3 linked regions of the Aureispira sp. CCB-E genome follow. The main gene of each other region encodes a partner of the protein of the gene in region 2 in a complex. Links are inferred from orthologs where the notes say so. Each region holds a gene or a part of one and is shown on either strand. Other genes may lie near its edges. The genes, in order: pfkA, pnp and rny.

The links.
Region 1: pnp (region 2) and pfkA share a complex: the UniProt entries of both Bacillus subtilis proteins name them as parts of the possible RNA degradosome complex. The link is inferred for Aureispira sp. CCB-E from one-to-one orthologs.
Region 3: pnp (region 2) and rny share a complex: the UniProt entries of both Bacillus subtilis proteins name them as parts of the possible RNA degradosome complex. The link is inferred for Aureispira sp. CCB-E from one-to-one orthologs.

The regions. Positions count from the first base shown.
Region 1 is NZ_CP133671.1:6,436,430-6,444,717, forward strand. The notes cover bases 1,871-4,795. They hold pfkA (6-phosphofructokinase), read left to right. Parts: upstream 1,871-2,808; coding sequence 2,809-3,783; downstream 3,784-4,795. Other genes in these bases: QP953_RS24935 (hypothetical protein), read right to left, coding at 1,871-2,535; hmpA (NO-inducible flavohemoprotein), read right to left, coding at 3,854-4,795. Outside these bases: QP953_RS24930 (FlgD immunoglobulin-like domain containing protein), read left to right, coding at 1-1,133; more of QP953_RS24935, read right to left, coding at 1,171-1,870; more of hmpA, read right to left, coding at 4,796-5,062; QP953_RS24950 (Crp/Fnr family transcriptional regulator), read left to right, coding at 5,175-5,771; 3'(2'),5'-bisphosphate nucleotidase CysQ, read right to left, coding at 5,878-6,660; QP953_RS24960 (DEAD/DEAH box helicase), read right to left, coding at 6,769-8,142. UniProt on the Bacillus subtilis protein: Catalyzes the phosphorylation of D-fructose 6-phosphate to fructose 1,6-bisphosphate by ATP, the first committing step of glycolysis.
Region 2 is NZ_CP133671.1:6,263,927-6,272,254, reverse strand. Bases 3,010-5,974 are described here. They hold pnp (polyribonucleotide nucleotidyltransferase), read right to left. Parts: upstream 5,623-5,974; coding sequence 3,397-5,622; downstream 3,010-3,396. Other genes in these bases: QP953_RS24315 (imelysin family protein), read left to right, coding at 3,010-3,042. Also shown: QP953_RS24320 (di-heme oxidoredictase family protein), read left to right, coding at 331-1,734; more of QP953_RS24315, read left to right, coding at 1,960-3,009; rpsO (30S ribosomal protein S15), read right to left, coding at 6,147-6,434; QP953_RS24300 (hypothetical protein), read left to right, coding at 6,782-8,116; QP953_RS24295 (YciI family protein), read left to right, coding at 8,241-8,328. UniProt on the Bacillus subtilis protein: Involved in mRNA degradation. Catalyzes the phosphorolysis of single-stranded polyribonucleotides processively in the 3'- to 5'-direction. Necessary for competence development in Bacillus subtilis.
Region 3 is NZ_CP133671.1:6,671,887-6,680,101, reverse strand. The notes cover bases 3,467-6,318. They hold rny (ribonuclease Y), read right to left. Parts: upstream 5,786-6,318; coding sequence 4,148-5,785; downstream 3,467-4,147. Other genes in these bases: QP953_RS25920 (hypothetical protein), read right to left, coding at 6,216-6,318; QP953_RS25925 (cell division protein ZapA), read right to left, coding at 5,909-6,205; QP953_RS25935 (hypothetical protein), read right to left, coding at 3,467-4,047. Outside these bases: murC (Mur ligase family protein), read left to right, coding at 196-1,566; QP953_RS25945 (hypothetical protein), read left to right, coding at 1,678-2,451; QP953_RS25940 (bestrophin family ion channel), read left to right, coding at 2,510-3,409; more of QP953_RS25935, read right to left, coding at 3,433-3,466; more of QP953_RS25920, read right to left, coding at 6,319-6,515; pheT (phenylalanine--tRNA ligase subunit beta), read right to left, coding at 6,612-8,215. UniProt on the Bacillus subtilis protein: Endoribonuclease that initiates mRNA decay. Initiates the decay of all SAM-dependent riboswitches, such as yitJ riboswitch. Involved in processing of the gapA operon mRNA, it cleaves between cggR and gapA.

The sequences.
Region 1 (8,288 bases), 170 kb from region 2 along the record:
TTCCAACCAATTGGCCTACTTCTGAAACCATCCAAGCAATTGAAGTCATCCCTGGCAATGCTTCTATCGTACATCATGTCTTAGTTTACATCGATGCCAACAATACTTATGGGACAGATACAAGCAGTCATAATTGCGGTGGTCCTACTAATTTGCCTTTGATAGCAGGATTTGCGCCAGGTAGTTCTCCTGCTCAATTTCCAAACACTGCAAATCTTAAAATGGGAATTAATTTACCCGCCAATTCAAGAATTATATTTGCAATGCACTATCCCGAAGGTAGCCAAGGAATACTAGACAGTACCCGCATCAACTTTCACTTCTACCCACAAGGAACAAGTGGTGTTCGCCAAGTTACCGCCAACCCCGTTTTATCCGATTATTCTTTTAGCATCAATGCCAATACTGTAGATAGCGTCGATGCTTGGTTCCCTCCTGGTGGCAACTTGCCAATGTCTACCAATTTATCCTTATTCAGTATTTTTCCTCATGCCCATCTATTAGGGCAAAGCTTTATTGTTTATGCTGTTAATCACTCCCCTCCATACGACAGAATTCCATTAATTCACATTCCAAAATGGGACTTTGATTGGCAAGGCTTTTATGTGTTCAAATACCTACAAAAACTACCTGTAGGCTACAAATTATATGGGAAAGCCATTTATGACAATACAACCAATAACCCATTTAACCCCAACAATCCTCCTCAAAATATAAGTTTTGGGTTAAATACAACAGATGAAATGTTTTTGGTCTACTTTCAGTATATGAATTATCAACAAGGAGATGAGTTAATTAATATTGATAGTTTGCTACAATTGCAAACACCAACAGGAACAGAACCTATTGCAATCAATGAAGGAGGATTGTTTTTAACCTCTTACCCCAACCCATCTAATGACTTGACAATGCTTCAGTATTATTTGCAACACACAACAGACATCTCTTTAGGCATTTATGACTTACAAGGAAAATTGGTAAAGCAACTGATTGTAGGAAATACTCCCAAAGGGGAACATTACACCTCTTGGGATGGCACCAATGATGCTGGAACCAAGGTACCTACAGGCATTTATATTAGCCAACTCCAAGTCAATGGAAAAACGATCACGAATAAGATCATAAGGAATTAAATCAATTGTCCCCACAATATTTTTTTTCAAACATGAGTCATCCCGAATTTTCTAAAGCACATTGACAAAATAAAAATGTTAAGATAAAATGGATGGCTTTTCTAAGTCTGTAAATCGGCATCGAAGTCTTTCGGTGCCGATTTCCTGTTCTAGGACACCAAATATTAATGATAGTAGTCATAGTTGCTCTAAAGTTCCTCAACATCCGAAACAAAAAATCCATTACCAAAGTAACTAACATCAACATTTTAAGACGATTTTCAAAGAACCAAAGCCTAGGAGACTCCATACCCAACTCTGATTTTCCATATCTAAAAACCTGTTCAATATCCCATCGTTTCATATAAGAATAGAACATTTCCCATGCTTTGCCACAAGTGTCAATTACTTCATTGGTTAGCAAGTACATAGGAGAAGTGCCTTTGCGTTTATCACGAACAATAACGAGGTATAAATCTGTTTGGGGAAACCATGGATGAGCTACTTTTCGGTAGAGTATTTTGACGCTTCTCGTTTCTTTCCGAATATTATCCCATATTAGGCGATGATCCTTAGCTTTTTGTCCCAGAGAAAGACGATAGGTATTTTTCTTCACTCCATTTTCATCAATCAAATTATTAAGCTTTTTCCAACGAACTAGAAACTTTGCTTTAAAGTTGAGCATACGTTCTACAAAAACACCATTGGCATAACCTCTATCAAAGACATGAAGCACATCCGCTTGTGTAGATGCTACACGTTTATTTAGAGCATTAAACATCCGATAAAATATCTCCGAACTTTCCTCTTTATGTTTACCTCTTGTGGCAAACCAACGCATTTTAGATATTTGAGGAACTTCCTTCGCATGCAAGGAGGTTAAAACTGCACCCGACCACTCAAATCCAGGAACACAAATACGTTTATGCTTATCATAATAACCTGGTTTTATTCGTGTTAACCGTTGACTCTTCTTACTGTGTACTGGGCTTAGCCCTTCACTAAACCAACTTTCGGGCTTTTCTAGTACACTATCATCCCAGAGCATCAACCAACTTTTTCCTAATTCTTGCTTATCTTCCAATCTAGCAACAAACTCTTCTTCTAAATGTTGATCTATTATTTGGTAATCCCATTTCTTACTGCGAAATAAATTACTCACACGTTTTACTCCTGCTTTAGCTTTTTTAGGACCAAGAACTAAGGCGCCTAACTCGGTCAATAGCAAGGCATCTGAACGATTTCTTGACATTAAAACTGCTATAAATACATTATAAAATGTACGCACCAAACGTTTATCTAAATCTTCATCTAGTTTTAAGAGTAATTTAGACAAGTATTGATGTGAGCGATGTAAAATTGTCCATCCTGCTCCATTCTCTTTATTGATATTTTCTGTATCTTGTAGTTTATTATAATACATAGGAATCTCTAATTTTTTGTGGTAATTAAATCTAGTAGATTCCTATCTTTTTTCCAAAAAAAAAGTCATCGCCGAAAAATTCGGGATGACTCATGTTTGTAATAATGTGCGCTTTTTTCTTAATTTAAATTATCTATTAGGCAAATGTCTATCATACACCCTAAACTTATCTAACAAAAAAAATGTTATCCATTTGTTTTTCTAACAATAACTAGCTGTGCTGTTATTGTTACAATCCTTCAAAAAATAAAAATCTAACTAACCTAAATTTATATGAAAAAAATAGCCGTTTTTACTTCTGGAGGCGATGCTCCTGGAATGAATGCCTGTATTCGTGCCGTTGTTCGTGCTGCCATTCATTATAACATCGAAGTGGTCGGCATTCGCAGAGGCTACAAAGGCATGATTAACGATGATTTTATTCCAATGAATTCCAAATCTGTAAGCTATATCTTGCACAAAGGAGGAACCATTTTAGGTTCTGCTCGGAGCGATGAGTTTAGAACCGCTATGGGACGAAAAAAAGCCTATAACAACCTAAAAAAACATGGTATTGACGGAATTGTTGCTATTGGTGGCGATGGAACGTTTACAGGAGCCAATATATTTATGCAAGAATATCCCGATATCGCCATAGTAGGGACGCCAGGAACAATTGACAACGATCTGTACGGAACCGATTTTACGATAGGTTACGATACCGCAATCAATACCGCTATGGAAGCTATTGATAAAATCAAAGATACTGCCGACTCTCACGACCGATTGTTTTTTGTAGAAGTAATGGGACGTGATGTTGGGTTTATTGCTGCTCGTGCAGGAATTGCAGCAGGTGCCAAAGCCATTCTTATTCCTGAAAGTAAAACCAACATTGATGAATTGGTTCAACAACTACTAGACAATGCTGCCAAGAAGAAGTTGTCAAATATTGTGGTGGTTGCAGAGGGGGATGATGAAGGAGGTGCTTTAGAAATTTCTAAAAAAGTAAAAGCTCAAACAGATATTTTTGATATTCGTGTTACCATTTTGGGGCATATGCAACGTGGGGGCTCTCCCACTTGTATGGACCGGGTTTTGGCAAGTAGAGTTGGCGTTGCTGCTGTAGAAGCACTCAAAAAAGGGCAAAAAGGAGTTATGTTAGGGCAATTGCACCGAGAAATTCACGCTACTCCTTTTGAAAAAGCAATTAAACACCACAAGAAAATGAGCACTGTTTTGGAAGATTTATCCAAAATTTTAGCTTTTTAAAAAATAAGCCTTGCTCCTTAATTTCTGAGCAAGGCTTTGTTTTTTTATTAATATACGAATACTTTTTGCTCTAAATATTAGCTGCTTCTAACTCTTCTGCTGGACCGAAAAACTCATAATGAATATTCTCTGCCTCAATCCCCCAATTGTCTAACAGCTGAAGTGTCTTGGCCATAAATGGTGTAGGTCCGCAGAAATAAATAGCACTCTCTTTCAAATTTGGAATAGATGCCAAAATACTCATATCTAAGTAACCTTTATGGTCAAAATCTTTCCCTAGTTCATCCGTCGCCAAAGGCTGATCATACACCAATACTGTATTTACTTTCTTGCTCTTTCCTGCTTCAATTTCGCCGCCAAAAGCACGCACGTCACTGTTCAAAGCACACTGAACCAAAGTAACAGTTCTATCTGTTTGGCGAGTCAAATAATGATACATACTCATTAAAGGGGTAATCCCCACTCCACCAGCAATCAATACAACAGGCTTTTCTTCTGCTTGGAGCACAAATTCACCAGAAGGCATTCCGATACTCAATGTGGCTCCTTCTTCTATATGATCGTGCAAATAAACAGAAGCAATTCCGTCTGGAGTTCCCGTTTCCTTCTTCACGCTAATTCTCAAATAATCCTTGCAATTACAATCTGACAAACTATAATTTCGAGTATGTAAGTGATCTGTACCAGGAATATTTAGAGTTAATCCAATATATTGACCAGGTAAAAATTTAGGGACGGTCGTTCCATCTTTGCGTTGTAAATAAAATGAAGTCACAACAGCACTTTCTTTTACTTTTTTGATTACTACAAAGTCTTCCTGACCTCTAAATCCTCCTTTATCTTGCGCTCTATTCGCATACAAGTCTTCTTCTCTATTAATCAAAATATCAGCCAAAGCCTGATAAGCCTCTGCCCAAGCATTGACAATTTCAGGAGTGGCAGCCTCTCCTAGTACTTCTCCTATTGCAGCCAATAAATTTTCACCAACAATAGGATACATATCTGGTGTGATATACAAACTAGCATGTTTTTGAGCGATTGACTCTACTGCTCCCCCCAATACCTCTAATTGATCAATATACTTAGCATACATAAAAATCGCATTAGCCAGTACTTTTGGCTGTGATCCTTTCTTTTGATGCGTCATGTTAAAGATATTCTTTAGTTCTGGATGTCTAGCAAACATACGCTTATAAAAGACTTTTGTAATAGATTCTCCGTGTTCTGCTAATACTGGCGCTGTTGACTTTACGATTTCTATCGTTTTATCTGCAATCATTTCTCTTATTTTTATATACGATGATTTTCATCATAATTATTAAATTGTCCTTATACTTGCAAATATACTTCAAGTGTTAGGAGAAAACTTATGATTCAAATCATATAGAACAATGATAGATCGACAGATTTTACAACAATACCCGTTTAAAATAATCAATTATAAAAAAGGAGCCTATATATTTGAAAAAGGCAATACCCCAAGGTATTACTTCCAAATTATTTCAGGCGGAATTAAAATGAGCTATTACAACGATAAAGGCAATGAGTTTATACAAGGGATTTTTGGCAAGAATAAAAGTTTTGGAGAACCTCCTTTGATTGCCAATTTGAAATACCCTGCCAATGCTATTGCTCTAAGCAAATCTTCTATCATTCAAATCCCTAAAAGCAGTTTTGAGCAACTACTAACCGACCACCACTCGATCCACTTAAACATTACCAAAATGCTTTCCAAACGTCTATACTTTAAAGCAGTGATGGCAAATGGGATTACCTCCAACTCGGCAGAGGAAGCAATCATTTCTTTATTCAACTACATCAAATTTAATGTCTATAACCAAACAGAAGATTTTAGTTGTCGAATCGATTTGACACGCAAGAACATTGCAGGATTGACAGGCTTAACTACCGAAACGACGATTCGAAAAATAAAAGAAATGGAAAGTCAAGCTCGTCTAAAGATTATTGATGGAAAAGTGTATTATTAACTAGTATTTCTAAAAAAGCATACTACACAAACTACTTTCGAGTACTTTGTGTAGTATTTATAATTTATAGCATTTCAATAATCCTCTGGGAGAGAAAACACTTTTCCTACTCTTCCAAATTTGCATAAGCAACAAAGTAAGGATTGAGCATATTCTCTTTGTTGTAAACAACTGGATCGGTTGTATTATACTGCAATACCTTGCCTCCTGCTTCTTCCAAAACAATTTGAGCCGCCGCTGTATCCCACTCCATGGTAGGAGCTACACGAGGATATAAGTGTGCTTTTCCTGTTGCTAATAACAAAAACTTAAGCGAACTCCCTTTAGAAACCATATTAGGTTCGTCCAACGCCTCTATGAATGCCTTTGTTTCATCATTTAAGTGCGAACGAGAACAAACCACATTGATTCCTTTGTCCTGCATAGTAAATGTAGGGGCTTGGATTTCTTGCGTTTGGCCATCTTTTTTCAAAAATGCACCATCACCAATAGAAGCCCAATACAATTCGTCGAGCACAGGAGCATATACAATTCCCATGACTACTTTGCCAGCATGAACCAAAGCAATATTTACCGTAAACTCACCATTGCGTTTGATAAATTCCTTTGTACCGTCCAAGGGATCTACCAACCAATAATACTCGTATTGGCTGCGTTCTGCATAAGCCACCGCCTTGTTTTCTTCAGAAATAATAGGATACTGTATTGGCAATGCCTCTAGCCCTTTGCAAATAACGGCATTAGAAGCTTGATCAGCAGCTGTTAGAGGAGAGTCGTCTGCTTTTTTGATAATTTCGATTCCTTCGCAGTCTTTATAAATTTCCAAAATAGCCGCTCCTGCATCAACAGCAATATCACATAAGGCAGGAATTAATTCTTTATAAGTCATTATTCTTTTTATAGTTTTAATTTTAAGCAATTTATGCTCTAACGTCACTCCGCTTGCACCTTTCCTTCTGACTACTAACAAGATACACTCTTGACAAACAAGCGACTCTTATCTTTTTTTGTGGCGTCCTTTTTTAGACGTACTTTTTTTCCCTTTATTCGCTTTTGAAATATACCCTGAATTGGATTTTCCAGTATATTTTTTAGGGCGTTTGCTTTTCTTATTCTTAATCTTAGTAATATGACTCTTTTTCTCATGAAATGCGCCTTTATAATCAGGATTTTCCTTGTGCTTTTGTGCGTCAATTTCACGTTCCATTTCTTGATTTTCAAAAAATGGGGTTTCGGTCACCTCTACCTCTTCAGGTAAGTTACATATTGGAATAGACATTCTAATCTTTTTCTCTATTTTATCAATATGATAAACTTCTGCCTTTGTGAAAAAGGTAATCGCTGCACCGGTTCTAAAAGCACGCCCAGTCCGTCCTATTCGATGAACATAATCTTCATAAATTCTAGGAACATCAAAATTAATAACATGACTGACATCTTTAATATCAATCCCTCTAGCCATAACATCTGTGGCTACTAAAATGCGTATAGCACCATTTTTAAAATCTTGAAACGCATTAATTCTCGTATTTTGCCCCTTGTTAGAATGAATCAAGCGAATGTTGTCTTTCCCATACTTTTGTAGTCGGTCAAAAATTAAGTTTGCGGACTGTTTGGTTCTAACAAAAATAATAATTCGATGAAATGCCTCTTCATCTTTTAACAGATGCGCTAATAAATTCAACTTTGTTAGAAAATTTGGCACGGCATAACGTGTTTGTTCTACCGTTTCTACAGGCGTTGCCTCAGGCGTAATCTCAATTTTGATGGGAAAATCCATAAAATTCCAACTCAATTCTTCTACTTTTGGAGAGAAGGTTGCAGAAAACAAAAGATTTTGTTTTTTGGTAGGCACTACTTCTAAAATAGTGTTTATCTGTCCCATAAACCCCATATCCATCATTCTATCTGCCTCATCTAAGACCATTATTTCTACCTTATTCAGTTTGATATTCTCCTTTTGATACAGTTCGAGAATTCGTCTTGGAGTTGTAATAATAAGATCTACTCCATCCTGAATTGCTTTTGCTTGGGATTTGCGCCCAACACCACCATAGATGCCCTGGTAGCGAAGATCTGTATATTTTGCCAACTCAGCGACTTGTTGTGTCACTTGCACAACCAACTCTTTGGTTGGGACCACAATAATACACCTTGCCGCTATGCCTTGTGCATAACTCAACCGTTGTAATATCGGTAGCACATAAGCGGCTGTTTTCCCTGTTCCTGTTTGAGCAATACCAATAACGTGTTGCCCTGATCGAATAGCAGGAATAGCCTTAATTTGAATTGGAGTTGCTTGTTCAAATCCCAAATCATCCAAGGCATTGATGTATTGTCTCGTTAGTTTTAATTCTTCAAAACTTACCATATCTCTTGTATTCACAGTCTGTTTATTGATACCAACAAAGGTAAGGCTTTATTGTTAGAGTTGCACTGTGTTTAAAGATTCTTTCTTGTATTTGCTCATTTGTAATTTGTCTGCACCTCTTTTGCTTCTAGCCGCCCCTCCAAAAG
Region 2 (8,328 bases):
GCTTTTGCATTTTTATAGTTAAATTTGTTTTATCATTATAATATTAGTAGTTAGCTACGCTGCTACTTCGTGGTCGTTGATTTTTACTTTTTTAGCTCGGTTTGTTACTCCCTTCGGTCGTGAGCTCGCAAGCTTAGTTGCCAAAAAGATAAAAAAGCACATTTATATTAGTTTACTTCGTGAGCGCTGCGCTTTTAGTTAGCTGCGCTGCTACTTCGTGGTACTTCGTGAGTGCTGCGCAGTTGATAATCAAAATTTTAACATAAAATACAGCGAGCTTGTAACTTGTTGATTATTAAATTAATAAAGTTTTTTAACGAACTATTGAATATGAAAACTCAACTTTATTATTGTTGGTTACTAATTGTTGGGATTAGTTTGAGTGCTTGCCAGAAAGAACAAGTACTTTATGCTGAAAAAGGCGAGGAATATGCAGGAGGAGCAACCACTTTTTTTAATACCTCCAGAAATGCGTTTAGTTTTGCTGCACCGAATCTCAAAGGTTTGGAAGCCTTGCAGTTTACTACTGGAAATTCTTTTTTTAATCAAAGTTGGGTGAGTGCCGTTGCTTCAACTACTGGACGAGATGGCTTAGGACCCTTGTTTAACGAAACGGCTTGTTCTGGCTGCCACTTTAAAGACGGCAGAGGAAGAACCCCGATGTTTAATGAAAAGTTTGGTCATGGGATGCTGATTCGATTGAGTGTGCCAGGTGTCAATGCACATGGTGGTCCGTTGGCAGCGCCTATGTATGGTGGACAGTTGAGTCCTGGAGGAATTAACGGGATTCAAGGAGAAGGTACTTTCGAAATTCACTACACAGAAATTGCAGGAACCTATGGCGATGGAACCAGTTATTCGTTGCGGAAGCCTACCTATGTTTTTCAAAATCTTGCTTATGGAAATATGGATAACAGCATCCTTTTTTCGCCAAGAGTTGCCAACCAAATGGTCGGGATGGGGCTGCTAGATGCGATAGAAATTAGTGCCATAAAAGCATATGTTGATGAGTCTGATGCGGATGGCGATGGGATCTCAGGAAAAGCAAACTTGGTCTACAATCGTGCAACCAATACAATGGATTTAGGGCGATTTGGATGGAAAGCAGGAGAGCCTACTGTCCGTCAACAGGTGGCAGGAGCCTTTGTTGGTGATATAGGTATTACCTCTAGTTTGTTCTTAGATGAAAATCACACTAATCTGCAGACAGATTGTCAAACTGTTCCAAATGGTAATAATAACAATGGGTATGAACTGGATGATCAAGTATTGGATCGAGTAGAGCTTTATTCTAGTACGCTAGCAGTACCTGGGCGTAGAGATTGGAACGATCAAGCTGTTTTGAAAGGGAAAGAACTATTTTTGAAAGCTAATTGCCAAAAGTGCCATGTTCAAAAATATAAGACAGGAACGCATCCTAAATTTGATGCTTTATCCAACCAAACCATTTATCCTTATACGGATTTATTGTTACATGATATGGGAGAAGGTTTGGCAGACAACCGTCCTGAATATTTAGCAGATGGGCAAGAGTGGAGAACGGCTCCTCTTTGGGGTATTGGATTGATTGAGAATGTTAATGGGCACACAGAGTTTTTGCACGATGGACGTGCTCGAAATTTGGCAGAAGCAATCTTGTGGCATGGAGGAGAAGGTGAAGCGTCTAAAGAAGCATTTAGAACCATGTCTGCTGAAGAGCGGGAACAACTTATTTTATTTGTAAAGTCTTTGTAGCTACTCAAGTAATTTGCGTAGACTAGTAAAATTAATAAACACTGAGTTATAAAAATTAATACTTTGTTGATTTTTTAGTTTGATTGTTAATCTTTTAGTGTAAAGACTAGTAGAAGTGCATTTTGTTGATAATTAAACTAATATGATTTACTGCGTAAGCGCTTTGCTTTTAGTTAGCTGTGCTGGTACTGCGTGGTTTCAACGGAGTAATGAAAAATAATTGGTATGCGAATAGTTTTAAAAGCACTGATGCTCTTAATAAGTGTTGGTTTGTTAAATATAGTCGCTTGTAAAAAGCAAGCTGATTTTGATAAAAAATCTATGTTAACGGGGATTATCAACGATTATGTATTGCCTAGTTATCAAGAATTACAAGTGGATAATCAAGCGTTAGAGGCTGCCTGTATTTCCTTTGGAAATACACGGACAATGGCACAATTAGAAATAATGCAAAATGCTTGGAAGAAAAGCATGCAATCGTGGAGTAGGGTAGAAATGTTGGTATTTGGACCAGGAAGAACAAACTATCGCTATACTCAATTGGATAATACGCCCATTAAATCCATTTCTATAGAAAATTCGATTAGTGATACAACAATAATAGATTCGATTTATATTGCTGGTAGAAGTTCTTATACTAAAGGATTAGCGAGCATTGAATACCTGCTTTTTGATGAGAATAATGATCAGGTCGCTTTATTGGGACTTTATCAGACAGATATCAATAAAGATAGGCGTTTTGCCTATTTGTTGAACTGTATAAAAAATACAAATGCTTTGATTCGCACTATTGAGTCAGAATGGCGAAACGCTTATGGGAAAACTTTAAGCGAAGGAACAGGAAATACAAGTCAGGAAGGTATTGCAAGTTTTAGCAATGCTGTTGTACATATGAGCCAAACATTGGCAGCCAAAAAACTAGCCAAGCCACTAGGAAAGGAAAGTGCGGATCAATTGGTGCACCCCGAATACTTAGAAAGCCCCTACGCACACTTTTCTTGGGATATTATTTTGTACAATCTACAAGGAATTCAGCAAATGTTTGGAACTACCGAGCGAGGTTTAGGAAGTTATTTGACTTACTTGATCAATGATGAAACGCCAACCAACCGTATTGTAGAGCAAGCAAAAAAAGTAGAAATACTTATCAAAGCAAGGCAATTAACTATGCTGGATGATCTCACAGGAGATACGGCGGCTGTAGAAGAGATTTATCAAGAGATGAGAGCTTTGTATACCGATATTAGCAATAATATTTCAACATACTTTTCTATTACAATCTTAGCAAATCCAGATGATGGAGACTAAAATGTTTACTATTATAATCAATAGTTAGCTGCGCTGCTACTGCGTGGTTTCAACGGAGTAATGTATAACAATAGTTCGTTGAAAAACTTTATTAGTTTACTTCGTGAGTGCTGCGCAGTTGATAATCAGTAAGTTGCACCTTCGTTGCGTTTTGTGTTAAAATCTTGATTATCAAGCTAATATAAATGTGCTTTTTTATCTTTTTGGTAAAAAAGTAAAAAAGCAACGAAGACTAGTATAAGTAATCGTTTAAAAGATAATCATCAATAAAAAAGCGAGCCATTTTCATTAATTGAAAATGACTCGCTACAAAATTGAACAACGATTATTTATGAAGTAATTGTTCTGTAGAAATTACTTGTTATTTCTGTTGTTTCTATTTCTATCATTGCTTTTGTTGTTTCTATTCCTGTTATTACCTCTATCTTCACGAGGTTTGCGAGGACGCTCAACATAGCCTTCTGGTTTGTCCATCAATACTTTGCGAGAAAGTTTGTATTTGCCAGTACGCTCATCAATAGCCAATAATTTAACTTTAAGAACATCTCCAACTGCTACAGCATCTTCTACATTCTCAATTCTAGCCCAAGAAATCTCAGACACGTGTAGCAAACCTTCTTTGCCAGGCATGAATTCAACAAAAGCTCCATAAGGCATGATGCTAACAACTTTTGCATCGTATTCTTCGCCAACTTCTGCTTCCGCAGCAATTCCTTTGATAATTTTCAAGGCAGCATCTACAGTATCTTTACCAACACCAGAGATGAATACAATTCCTTTGTTATCTTCTTCTTCGATTGTAATTGTTGATCCAGTATCTGATTGAATACCTTGAATAATTTTACCACCAGGTCCAATAACAGCGCCAATTTTGTCGCCAGGAATTTCGTAACGAATGATACGAGGAGCATGAGGTTTTAAATCCTCATTGTGTGCAGGAATGGTTTCGTTCATCAAGTTTAGGATGTGTAGACGACCTTCGCGAGCTTGTTGCAAAGCGGTTGCCAAAAGATCGTAATCCAAACCATCAATTTTGATGTCCATCTGACAAGCACAAATACCTTCAGCAGTACCAGTTACTTTAAAATCCATGTCTCCTAAGTGATCTTCATCACCTAAGATATCCGACAATACAACAGCACGATTTCCATCTGAAATTAGTCCCATTGCAATTCCTGAAACAGCAGCTTTGATAGGCACACCAGCATCCATTAGAGCCATAGAGCCCGAACAAACAGAAGCCATAGAAGAAGAACCATTAGATTCTAATACATCAGAAGTAACACGAACCGTATACGGATAATCCGAAGGGAAAACCATTTCTAAGGAACGACGAGCCAAATTACCATGACCAACTTCTCTACGAGAGACACCTCCGACACGTTTGACCTCATTGGTACAGAAAGGAGGGAAGCTATAGTGCAAAAAGAATTGATCGTAACGTTGATCCATAGCTGTGTCTACCATAGGTTGATCTAGCTTAGAACCCAATGTAACTGTTGCCAAGGCTTGAGTTTCTCCTCTATTAAAAATAGAAGAACCGTGTGGAGAAGGAAGAGAATCTACCTCACACCAAATCGGACGAATCTCGTCTGGTTTACGACCGTCCAAACGAATTTTTTCAGCCATCACCATTTCACGAATGGTGTTTTTCATATTGTTATAAAAATACTCACTAACAAAGTGACCATTTTCTTCCATATATTCTTCGCCATATTTTTCTAGCAAGCTTTCTTTTAGTTCCTCTTTTATTTGAGAGAAACCTTCTTTGCGTTGTTGTTTGCTAAGTGCTCCTTTGGCAATGGCATAAATTTTATCCGTAGTAGCTTCGTTTACTTCAGCTTCTAATTCAGGATTGGTTTCTGGTTCTTCGGTAGGTCTATTTTCTGTAATCCCCAAAGCCTCACGCAAATCTAATTGCAATTGACATTGCTCTTTGATCGCTTCGTGACCAAATTTAATAGCATCAATCAATTCTGCTTCAGAGCATTGGTCCGCTTCACCTTCTACCATTGCAATATTATCCATTGTACCACCAACGATAAAAGTCATATCGGCAGTTTCTAATGCAGATCGAGTTGGGTTGATGACAAATTCACCGTCAATACGTGCTACACGCACTTCAGAGATAGGATTTTCGAAAGGAATTTCGGAAGCAATTAAAGCTGCAGAAGCAGCAAAAGCAGCGTAAGCGTCTGCCATGATTTCAGTATCACCAGAAATCAACGAAACAAAGATTTGAGTTTCGTTCATGTATCCGTCAGGAAACATAGGACGGATAACACGGTCAATCAGACGACAAACTAAAATTTCGCTATCTGAAAGACGAGCTTCACGTTTGAAGAAGTTGCCAGGAATACGTCCCGCAGCAGAAAATTTTTCGCGAAACTCAACCGTTAGAGGAAAAAAGCTCTGATCTGGTTTGGCTTCTAATACTGATACTGCGGTTGCTAATAGCCACATGTCTCCGTGGCGCAATACAACTGAACCATCTGCTAGAGCAGCTAATTTGCCACTTTCTAGCGTAATTTCTTGTCCAGAAATTACTTTAGAAACAGTTGTTGGAATTTGTTTACCCATGTTGGTAAAAATTTTAAGTTTTAAATAATATTATCCATCATGATATGCCATTTACATATCACGTCATCCAAAAAATTGCAGCCTTGAAAACTGCAATCGAAACCAAGGTATAACTAAATATCAACAGGTTCCTTAGTTTGCAACATAGACAACATCGTATTGTCTTTTGTTAGCGTCAAAATATATGATAATTTACTAATAAGTAATCGTTCAGAAAAAACTATATAAAAAACAACCTTCTTTTTGCGCTACTCTTCATCGAAACATCTTGCTTTAGCCCGCTAAAGCTGCACTGTTCCTCTTCGATTAGCACTAAAAATAAGCCTATTTTTAGCTATATTTTTTTCTGCCCACTTACTTATCACGAAAAAATCTTTGAGAAGATCTTTTATTAGTAAGTTATAGTTGCAGCAGCCGCTTCAAAAATACTATTCTAGGTATAGAATAGACCTTTAAAAGCCTACCTGTAAAAAGCAAGAAAGTGCTCCGACAGGAAGCACTTTCAAACGTATTTGTATGTATCATTATTTGTTTTTACCAAGAACGTCTCTTATTCCAAGTTCTTTGATAAGCTCACGATATTTGATAACATCTTTGTCAGCTAAGTAACCCAATAAAGAGCGTCTATGTCCAACCATTTTCAACAAAGAACGTCTAGTAGAGTGATCTTTGTGGTTTGCTTTTAAATGCTCAGAAAGGTTTTGAATACGAAAGCTTAACAATGCAATTTGACCTTCTGTAGAACCTGTGTTCTTTTCTGAACCACCAAATTTTTTAAAAATTTCAGCAGTTTTTTCTTTTGTTAGGTAAATACCCATTTTTTGAATTTTTTTGTATTGATTACTAATCAAGATATTCTAAATCATATTTTAGCTCTGCAAAAGTACGGTATTTTTTGATAAAAAAAACTTTTACTTTAAGAAAAGTACAAATTTTATGATATATTTACCTTATACCGAGGTAAGGCAACCTTTGAAAATATGAGGGAATCTCCTCTATATGAAGAAGGGAGGAAATACCCAACCTATATAACATTCACTAAAAATTATCAGAAATAACTAGAGAACAAGAATAGAAAATTGATGCATTAGATTTGCCAATGTATTCTTACCCAAAAATCATTTCGTGATAATATCTAATAGACCAAAGATAAACTAAGATGGCAAAACAAGAAATTAAGGCCTTAAAAGATATTGTAACTTTTAAGAATCAAATTAGAACATTAGACGAGTGTGAAACAATGGTGCGCTATGCACAGTCGCAAGGCAAAAAAGTTCCTTCGCATGTTCTTAAACAGATGTCTGATTTAAAAGCCATTGCTCATGAGCTAAATGATGAGTTAAAAGCAGGAAATATAGAGAACTTAGACCCACGTTCTTTAAATATGGCTTTGATTGGTCAACTGCATCGTGAAATGGCAAAAGTAATTGCTCCAGCAACTCCTGCGACGGTATTATTGATGGAAGAGAATAAGCACGGTGGGATGTTTGGACTTTTGGGACCAGTACCATTGGTGCGTCGACTCAATGTAATTACCATGCTTTGTTTGTTGACTTTCTTAGGTTTGTTCTTTTTGCCAGAAGTAGATTCCTTGACGGTGAATGGCGATATTTTGTCTTATGAAGGGATGGCTTTTGTTTACAATGAGTTGGTGATTTTGTGTATAGCAGCACTAGGTGCTTCTTTTTACGCTTTGTTTGAAGTTTATAAATACATTACCAAAAACTCTTACGATCCTAAATATGATTCTATTTATTGGATTCGATTTGTATTGGGGATTGTTTCGGGGGTTATCTTGGCACAATTTATTTTCGTATCTCCAGAGATTTTAGGAGAAGATGTCGGAGATGTAGCAGATAATGTTACTAGATCTAGAGAGTTAGGCGGTTTTATGACTTACAAGCCAGTCTTAGCTTTTTTGGGTGGTTTTTCTGCTAGGGTAGTACACAAGATATTAAATTCTATGGTAGAGGCAATAGAAACCTTTATCAGTGGTTCTGCTCGTGATATGGTGGTGGCAAGAGAAGAGGCGGCTAAATTAAAAATGCAACAACAAATTGATAGCATTAAACTAAAAACAGCTCAAATAGAAGGTGCTGAACGTATGAAATCTACGATCAAATTGATGCAATTAAAAGAGGAGTTGAATTACGGGGCTAATAAAGATGATATTGCCTTTAGGCTAAATCAAATTATGAATGAATACATGAAGCCTGTAGGTGGTGTTGATATTGATTTTACTAAAACACACCAACCTGTCCAACCTACAACAAGTAAGGGGGATGTGCCTATTGTAGAGGATAATTACCAACCAGAGGTAGTCGATAATTTTGATGAGCCTATTGTTAATGATAAAGGCGAAGTGGTGGAAATAAAGGATGTGGATACAATTGATATTCCTGATTTTCCAGACGATTTAGATAATCCTGATTTTCCAATGCCTGGAGATATCAAAGATGATTTTGATCCCAATGATCCTAACTTAAAGGTTTAAGGTTTGCTTGCCTCTAACTAAGGGCACAACAATTATGAATCGTATGTGTTGTTTTCTAAAATTCAATACATACGATTTTTCTTTTTAATAATTGTGGATTAGTATTTTCAAAAAAAACAAAACGATGTTTATAATAGATATAACCTATAAAGTAGAACTTAACCAAGTAGACGAACATTTAGAGGCTCACATCGAATATTTGAAGGAGCAAT
Region 3 (8,215 bases), 410 kb from region 2 along the record:
GAACGTTGTTTGTTTTATGATTATCAATTTCTGAAAAATTTAGAAGTGAAAGGTATCTTTTTGATAGTCAGTTGCGAAGAATTAGCATAGTAGCAGCATAGTTAACTAAGAGAACCAAACACATAAAACAAGTAAACGATCTTAGGGAGTGAACGGATGCGATTTTCCCACGAAGTAATGTAATAAAATAATCAAATGAAAATACACTTTATAGCCATAGGAGGTGCATTGATGCACAATTTAGCTTTGGCTTTAAAACAAAAAGGATATCAAATAACAGGTTCCGATGACGAAATATATGACCCGTCTCGCTCAAGACTACAAAAAGCTGGATTATTGCCTTCTAAAATGGGGTGGGATATTGCGCGTATCCAACCCGACTTAGATGCTGTCATTGTAGGCATGCATGCTAGATCTAATAACCCTGAATTGTTAAAAGCACAAGAGTTAGGATTGACAATTTACTCCTATCCTGAGTATATTTACTTACAAAGTCAACAAAAAAAACGGGTAGTTGTTGGTGGAAGTCATGGAAAAACGACGACCACATCTATGATTATGCATATCCTCAAGTATCACCAAATTGATTTTGATTATGCCGTTGGTGCTCAATTGGATGGTTTTGAACTGATGGTGCGGTTATCTGATGCACCTTTGATTGTTATAGAAGGAGATGAATATTTGTCGTCTCCGATTGATACTCTACCAAAGTTTTTACATTACTATCCACACATTGCGGTTTTAACAGGAATTGCATGGGATCATATCAATGTATTTCCAACATTTAGAAAGTACAAAAAGCAATTTAAAAAGTTTGTTAAAACGATTTTGCAGCATGGTACTTTAATCTATTATAAGGAAGATAAACAGCTTCAAAAGATTGCGGGATATGCTCCTGCACAGGTAATTGCTTATGATACACCAGCACATCATATCGAAAATCATCAAACTTATTTAGATGTCGATTATAATTATCAATTGGCTAAAGAAGGTGTTGTAGGAATCCCCTTGCAAATATTTGGAAAGCACAATTTGCAAAACTTTCAAGCAGCCCGCATGGTTTGCCGAGAGTTGGGACTCAATGACGGGCAAATATTAGAAGCGATTCAGGCATTTTCAGGAGCAGCTAAGCGTTTAGAAATTTTGTCTAAAAAAGAAAAACAAGTTATCTTTAAAGATTTTGCACACGCTCCCTCTAAAGTTAAAGCAACGATTAATGCAGTTAAGCAGCAATATAAAAATCGTTCATTGGTTGCCGTGTTAGAGTTGCACACCTTTAGCTCTCTAAATGTTGATTTTTTAGATGAATATTTGGGTAGCATGGGAGCCGCAGATGTAGCCTATGTGTATTATAACCCGCATACTATTCGTATGAAAAAGTTAAAGAATATTGAACCTGCACAAGTCGAAGAGGCTTTTTTTCATCCTAATTTGATTGTTTTTACAGATGAACAAGCTCTCAAACATCAATTGGAAAAAGACATTGCTGCTCAAGAGTCGAACTTGTTACTGATGAGTTCTGGAAATTGGGGTGGAATAGATATATTAAAATTGGTCAATGACTAAACAGCAATGGTCTATGAATTCTTAAAACCACATCGTTTTTAATTTTTAAGTATGTCGCACTACTAATCAATTGGATATGATTTTATGGCGAAGTAAGGCAAAATTACATATATGGCAAAAAGAAAGGTAGCCCCCAAAAACCGACTGGAAGAAATCACCGTCCAAAAAAGAGCCCAATCTTATTTGGAACAATACTATAAAATAAAACATGGTAAAAGGCATTTGTTTTCTAATATAGAAGAACGAACAAAGAAGCAATATGGAATGAAACGTGCCGATGGCTTGCTGGCTTACAAACTCAACAAAAGACGGGCTTATGTGGTCTCTATGGAAGCCAAATCGCACAAAACGTTGCCCGCTCTGAGACCGTATAGAGTCAACAAGGTTTGGATAAAAGACAGCATCTGGAAAAGCTTTTTGTTTACCTTGGCATCTGGTGTGCTGTTCTTTGCTTGGAGACAAGATGGTTGGTTGGTCTTAATGCCATTTGGGGTTTGGTTTTTGGCAATGTTAGTTCATTTATTGCTGTTTAAAAACAGCTACAAATACCAAGAGATGGAGGTGATACACCAAGTATTTCAGTATCCTGCTAATGAACAGTGGTTATCTCTTTCGGAAGACTCCTTTGATATGATTAAAGAGCATCTTAGGATGAATTTAATCAAAATTTGCAAGGCTAGGGATATTGGTGTGTTGATGGTTGATCAAGATTTGAATGTTAATATGATTCATCCACCCAAAGCTAGAAAACGATTTTGGTTTTATGGATATTTGACTTATTACCATAATGAAGAAGCGATCCGCAAGCACTTAGGAATTAATCCTCGGTTGAAAAAGAAAACAAAGAAGAAGAAAACCAAGAAAACTAGAAAAAGAAAAAAGTAATGCCTACCCATATTTTGATGGTGGATTGCTATAGAACCATTTAAACTAGATATAGATTATGCTAATTCGTTATAAAATGCCTTTGAGGTATATTTTGCAAGCTGCAATGCCTGATTTTTTGATTGTTCTAACTATTGCAAGTGTCGTCTATTTTGTGGAGTGGAAATTAGGGCTTTTGTTAATGGAATTATCGTTTAGTATTCCAGCTTTTTTGGGGACAGCGATCTCTATTTTGTTGTCTTTTAAAATCAGTCAATCCTATGATCGTTGGTGGGAAGCACGCAAAATATGGGGGGCTATTGTAAACGATTCGAGAAGTTTGGTAATGCAGTTGCAGGCTTTTGTAGGAATGGATAATAGTCAAGTAAAAACCATTGCCTACCGACAAATGGCTTGGTGTTATGTCTTGGGTAGAAGTTTGCGTGGTTTAGAACCTTTAAAGGGGATGGAAGTATTTCTAAATGCTGACGATAGAAGACATGCCGCTAAGCAAAGCAACAAACCTTTGGCAATTTTACAATTGAATACCTTAGATTTAGAACAACTCAAATCTATGTATGGTTTGACAGAGTACAAACAAGTTCAATTGGATAATACTTTGGTCCGCTTGTGTGCGTCTATGGGCAAAGCAGAACGAATCAAAAGCACCGTTTTTCCAACCAAATATAGAATGTTCTTGCATTTGAGCATTTATTTGTTTGTTATTTGCTTGACTATGGCGACAAGTGCACTGCCTATTTATTTTGGTTTGCCGTTAATTATGAGTATTGCTACTATTTTCTTTTTGTTAGAAGGAACCGCTTACAATTTACAAGACCCTTTTGAAAATAGACCAAGTGACACGCCAATTACTGCAATTGCCAGAACAATTGAAATTAATATTCGACAATTGTTGCAAGAAGAGGAGCAAAGCATTCCAACTCCTTTGCCAATAGAAGAAGGTTTTTATTTGATGTAAGCCAATCAATTCAATACAATGCTCTAAGAAGGATCTTTTTTCTTTTCTGTTTTAATCAATTTAAAACTACCAAAAAAAACGGTAGAATCTTGAGCTTCAATTGGTCCCACAGAAGAATACATACTCAATTGATAAACTCGATTCTTAACTAAAAATATCTTGTAAGAAATATTTAAATCTCTCTTTTTGGCTTTTGCTACAAAGGACAAGCCATCGTATTTGTCTTCTAACTTTACTTTTTCTTCTATAGATGTTTTGGCACGAAGATCTTCTAAGATTCTATATTTAATCCCTTTTAGAAGCTGCTCCTTATTACCTAACTGAATCATTCGTTCGGGATAATCAGAGAAGCTTGCAACCCAAGCATGGGTGTCATTTTTTCCATAAATGTATTGGGTCAATTCAATTTGTCCTATTTCAGAAGTAGTGACATGTTTGTTTTCTTTGGGAGTATCAGGAAAAACGATGCTAAAGCCACCTTTTTCAGAGTAAAAAGGCAATTTTGCTTTAGGGACAGGTTTTTTCTTCTTTTTGCTAATTTTCGTTCGAGTAGACTCTTTTATGTCAGGTACTGTCGTATCCGAATTGCAACTAAAAAGCAGACCTGTCCAGACCAGCAAAAATATAATTTGTCTCATTGTATTTGAGTTTAGTAACTAAAAAAGCAATTCCATCGAGTGACAGAATTGCTTTTATATACGTCTTATTCAGGAATTTGTTTTCCCAAAAAATATAGATTTATCTAGCGAATGCCACAGAACGTTTTTCACGAATAACCGTTACTTTAATTTGTCCTGGGTATTGCATTTCATTTTGAATCTGTTGTGAGATTAAGAACGACAATTCTTCCGCTTTGTTGTCAGATACTTTATCGGCTTCTACGATGACACGAAGTTCACGCCCCGCTTGCATCGCATATACCTTCTGAACACCATCGTGTGCCATTGCTACTTGCTCCAATTCTTTGATTCGTTCGATATAACTTTCTAGAATTTCACGTCTAGCCCCTGGTCTAGCCCCCGAAATAGCATCACAAACTTGTACAATAGGAGAGATGATAAACTTCATTTCAACCTCATCGTGATGCGCTCCAACGGCATTAGATACAGCAGCTTTTTCACCATGACGCTCACACATTTTTATACCCAATAGAGCATGAGAAAGTTCCGTTTCTTCTTCTCCTACCTTTCCAATATCGTGTAACAGACCAGCACGTTTTGCCAATTTAATTTCTCTAGAACTCAAGCCCAATTCTGCCGACATAATGGCACATAATTTAGCCGTTTCTATAGAGTGTTTTAATAGGTTTTGTCCATAAGACGAACGGAAACGCATACGACCAACCATACGAATCAAAGGCGCTTGTAAGCCGTGGATATTTAGGTCAATTACAGTACGTTGACCAATTTCCATGATTTGCTCTTCGATTTGCTTTTTCGTTTTGGCAACAATCTCCTCAATACGAGCAGGGTGGATACGCCCATCGGCTACCAAACGTTGCAAAGACAGACGACAAACTTCTCGGCGAATAGGGTCAAAGCTAGAAATGATAACTGCTTCAGGCGTATCATCCACGATGATTTCAACACCAGTAGCAGCTTCCAAAGCACGAATGTTACGACCTTCACGACCAATAATTTGACCTTTCAAATCATCTGAATCCAAGCGGAATACAGAAACCGTATTTTCGATGGTATGCTCAGCAGCCATTCTTTGGATAGATTGAATAACAATCTTTTTGGCTTCTTTGTTGGCACTCATTTTAGCTTCCTCAAAGCGATCTTTGACATAAGCCATTGCTTCTGCATCTGCTTTGTCTTTGATGTTTTTAAGCAACTCATCTTTAGCTTGTTGAGCTGTTAATTTGGCAATTTTTTCAAGCTGAGACAAATACTCACTTTCTTTATTATTTAAGGTTTCGAGTTTTACTTCTACTAATTCAAGTTGTTGATTTAAGTTCTCACGAATTTTTTGAACCGCAGTTTCTTTTTTTAGAATTTCTCTTTCTCTAGTTAAAGAGATTTTGTCGCGTTCTAGAGCTTTGTCTTCACTAGATTTTAGTTTTAGTTCGCGTTTTTTACAGTTATTTTCAAATTCTTTTCTCTTATTAATAAAGTGTTTTTTTGCTTCTGCTATTTTGTTGCTTTTAATTTGTTCACTTTCTTTTTTGGCTTTTTCAACCATTTGACCAGCTTTTCGTTCAGCCTCTTGTACTTTTGTATCAGCATTTTCTCTAGCTGATTTTAATATTTCGTCCGCTTTTCTGTCTAATTCCAATTGACGTTCTTTATTGATTTTTTCAAGTAGAAATCTACCAATCAAAACACCAACTAGAATACCAATGACAGCTCCAATCGCGAGTGATGTTGCATCCATGATTTGTTCAAGTTTGTATATAAATAAAAGGGAAGTTCTCCCCAAATTAGTTTCCAAATGACTAATTAGAGTAGAATACAGAGAAAAGGAAAAGGAAAAGAATGCTTTTTTTAGTGCAAGTGTTTAGTTTTCAAAAACTTGTTCTAAGATGTCTTCGATAGATTCAATGCGTTCTTTGATTGGAGCCAAGTCTTTTTTTTGGCGCTCCTCGTGCAAATCTTTAGCATAGGTTAATAAAAGCATCGATAAGATATCTTGTTTGTTTAGCTTATTGGCATAGCGACGTTGCAAATCCAAGAACTCCTTATTAAGTTGTTGGTTGATAAGCGTTACACCTTCAACTTCATCTTGTGTTACCATAACAGGGTATGTACGTCCTGCTAACACAACTGGTATAGTCAATAAGTTATCTTCGTCCATTGGCTACAATTTAGAGCTGCTGAAGCCACTCAATACTTGTATCTATATCTTGAATATATTGATCGATTTTTTTCTTTATTCCTTCCGTGTCCTCTTTGTAAGTTAGTTCTAGTTTTTGTGTTTTGTTTGCGAGTTCTTTAACTTCGTCTGCTTGTCCAGCAAGCTGTTGCCTCAATGCTTCATTCTCTTTTTCTAGCCTACGGCGCACGATTAACAAATCTTCACAAATTTCTTTGAATTGAAGATTTTGTTCTACTAGTTTTATTACTTTTCTCTCTATCTCCTCTAACTTTACCTCTAAGGTACTCATTTTTGGTAATTCTAAAAAAATTATGAATTATTAAAGTAAAATTGATGGTTGGGGAAATTAAATGAATAGATACCCAAACCATCAATTTTGAATGCTTTACTTACGAATGAGGGCGTTTAATTTTTTCTCATAAGTAGCAATTAGTTTTGACATAACTTTGTCAATATCTTTATCTTTTAATGTTTTATTGTCGTCTTGAAAGATAAAACTAACCGAGCAAGATTTTTTGCCTGCTCCAATTTGCGCTTCATTTTCATAAACATCAAATAAATTCGTTGCTTGCAATTGTTTGCCACCAGTTTTAACCGCAATGCCCAAAATTTCGTTGTAGCCAACTGTTTGATCCAAGACCAAAGCCAAGTCACGACGAACAGCAGGGTATTTTGACATTGCTTGATACTTCATTTTGTGTTTTTTCAAAATTTGAAGTATGGTGTCAAAATCAAAATCAGCATAAAACACCTCTTGTTTGATGCCCATGCCTAAGGCAATGTTCCCATCTAAACGCCCAAAAGATACAATTTCTTGTTTCCCTCTATGATATTTCAAACCATAGGTGAATACTTCGTTGTCCTCTTTAAGAGGCGTACATTGAATCGAACTAGGCAATATACCTAAACGAGTCATAAGATGTTCAACATAAGCTTTTAACGTATAAAAGCTAACTTTGTTTTCCTTTTGATGCCAATTTTCTGGATTGCGTTGACCAGTTAGGAACAAACTGATGTGTTGTTGTTCAAAATAATCTCTATTTCCTTGTCCATCAATTACTTTTTTGAAGTAAGTTTTGCCAAATTCATACAACTTTAAATCTTGATTTTGGCGGTTTTGGTTGTGAACAATGGCTTCTAGACCACTAAAAAGCATACTTGGACGCATCAAGTCTAGGTGTTGGTTGGATGTATTGTTAACATACACCAAACTATCTTCATCCTGAGGCAAATGCTTTTTGTAATAATCAGAACGCGTCATAGAGGTTGCCATCATCTCATTAAAACCAGAACTTGTTAACAAATCAGCAATTAAGTTCTTTACTTTGAAAGGGTTAGGAGTTGGAGCAAACGACAACACAGAGTGTACGGTTGTAGGCGTTTCTACTTTGTTGTAGCCATAAATTCTCAAGATTTCCTCAATAACGTCCGCATCTCTAGTAACATCAACTTTGTTGGTGGGAACATCTACTGTAAACGCTTCTGCATTTTCTTCTAGGATGTTCATGTCTAAATAACCCAAGATTTTCTTAATATCTTCTTTGGGGATATCTGCACCAATTAAGTCAGTTACTTTCTCAAAACGAACCGTTACTTGTGCTCTTTGAACAGGCTTTGGATAAATATCAATGACTTCTGAAGCAATTGTACCACCAGCATACTCTTTGATTAGCAATGCCGCTCGTTTCAAAGCGTATAGAGTTCCATTTGGATCTACTCCCTTTTCAAAACGAGTAGCAGCATCTGTACGCAACAAATGGCGCATGCTTGAACGGCGAATAGAAATTGCATCAAAAAAAGCAGATTCTAAGAAAATATTAGTAGTTGTTTGGGTAACGCCAGATTGGATACCTCCAAATACACCTGCAATGCACATGCCATTGCCATTCCCATCGCAAATCATCAAATCCTCGTGACTTAGTTTGCGTTCTACCTCATCTAGTGTTGTGAATTTTGTTTGATCTGCTAGGTTTTTAACAACTACTTTTT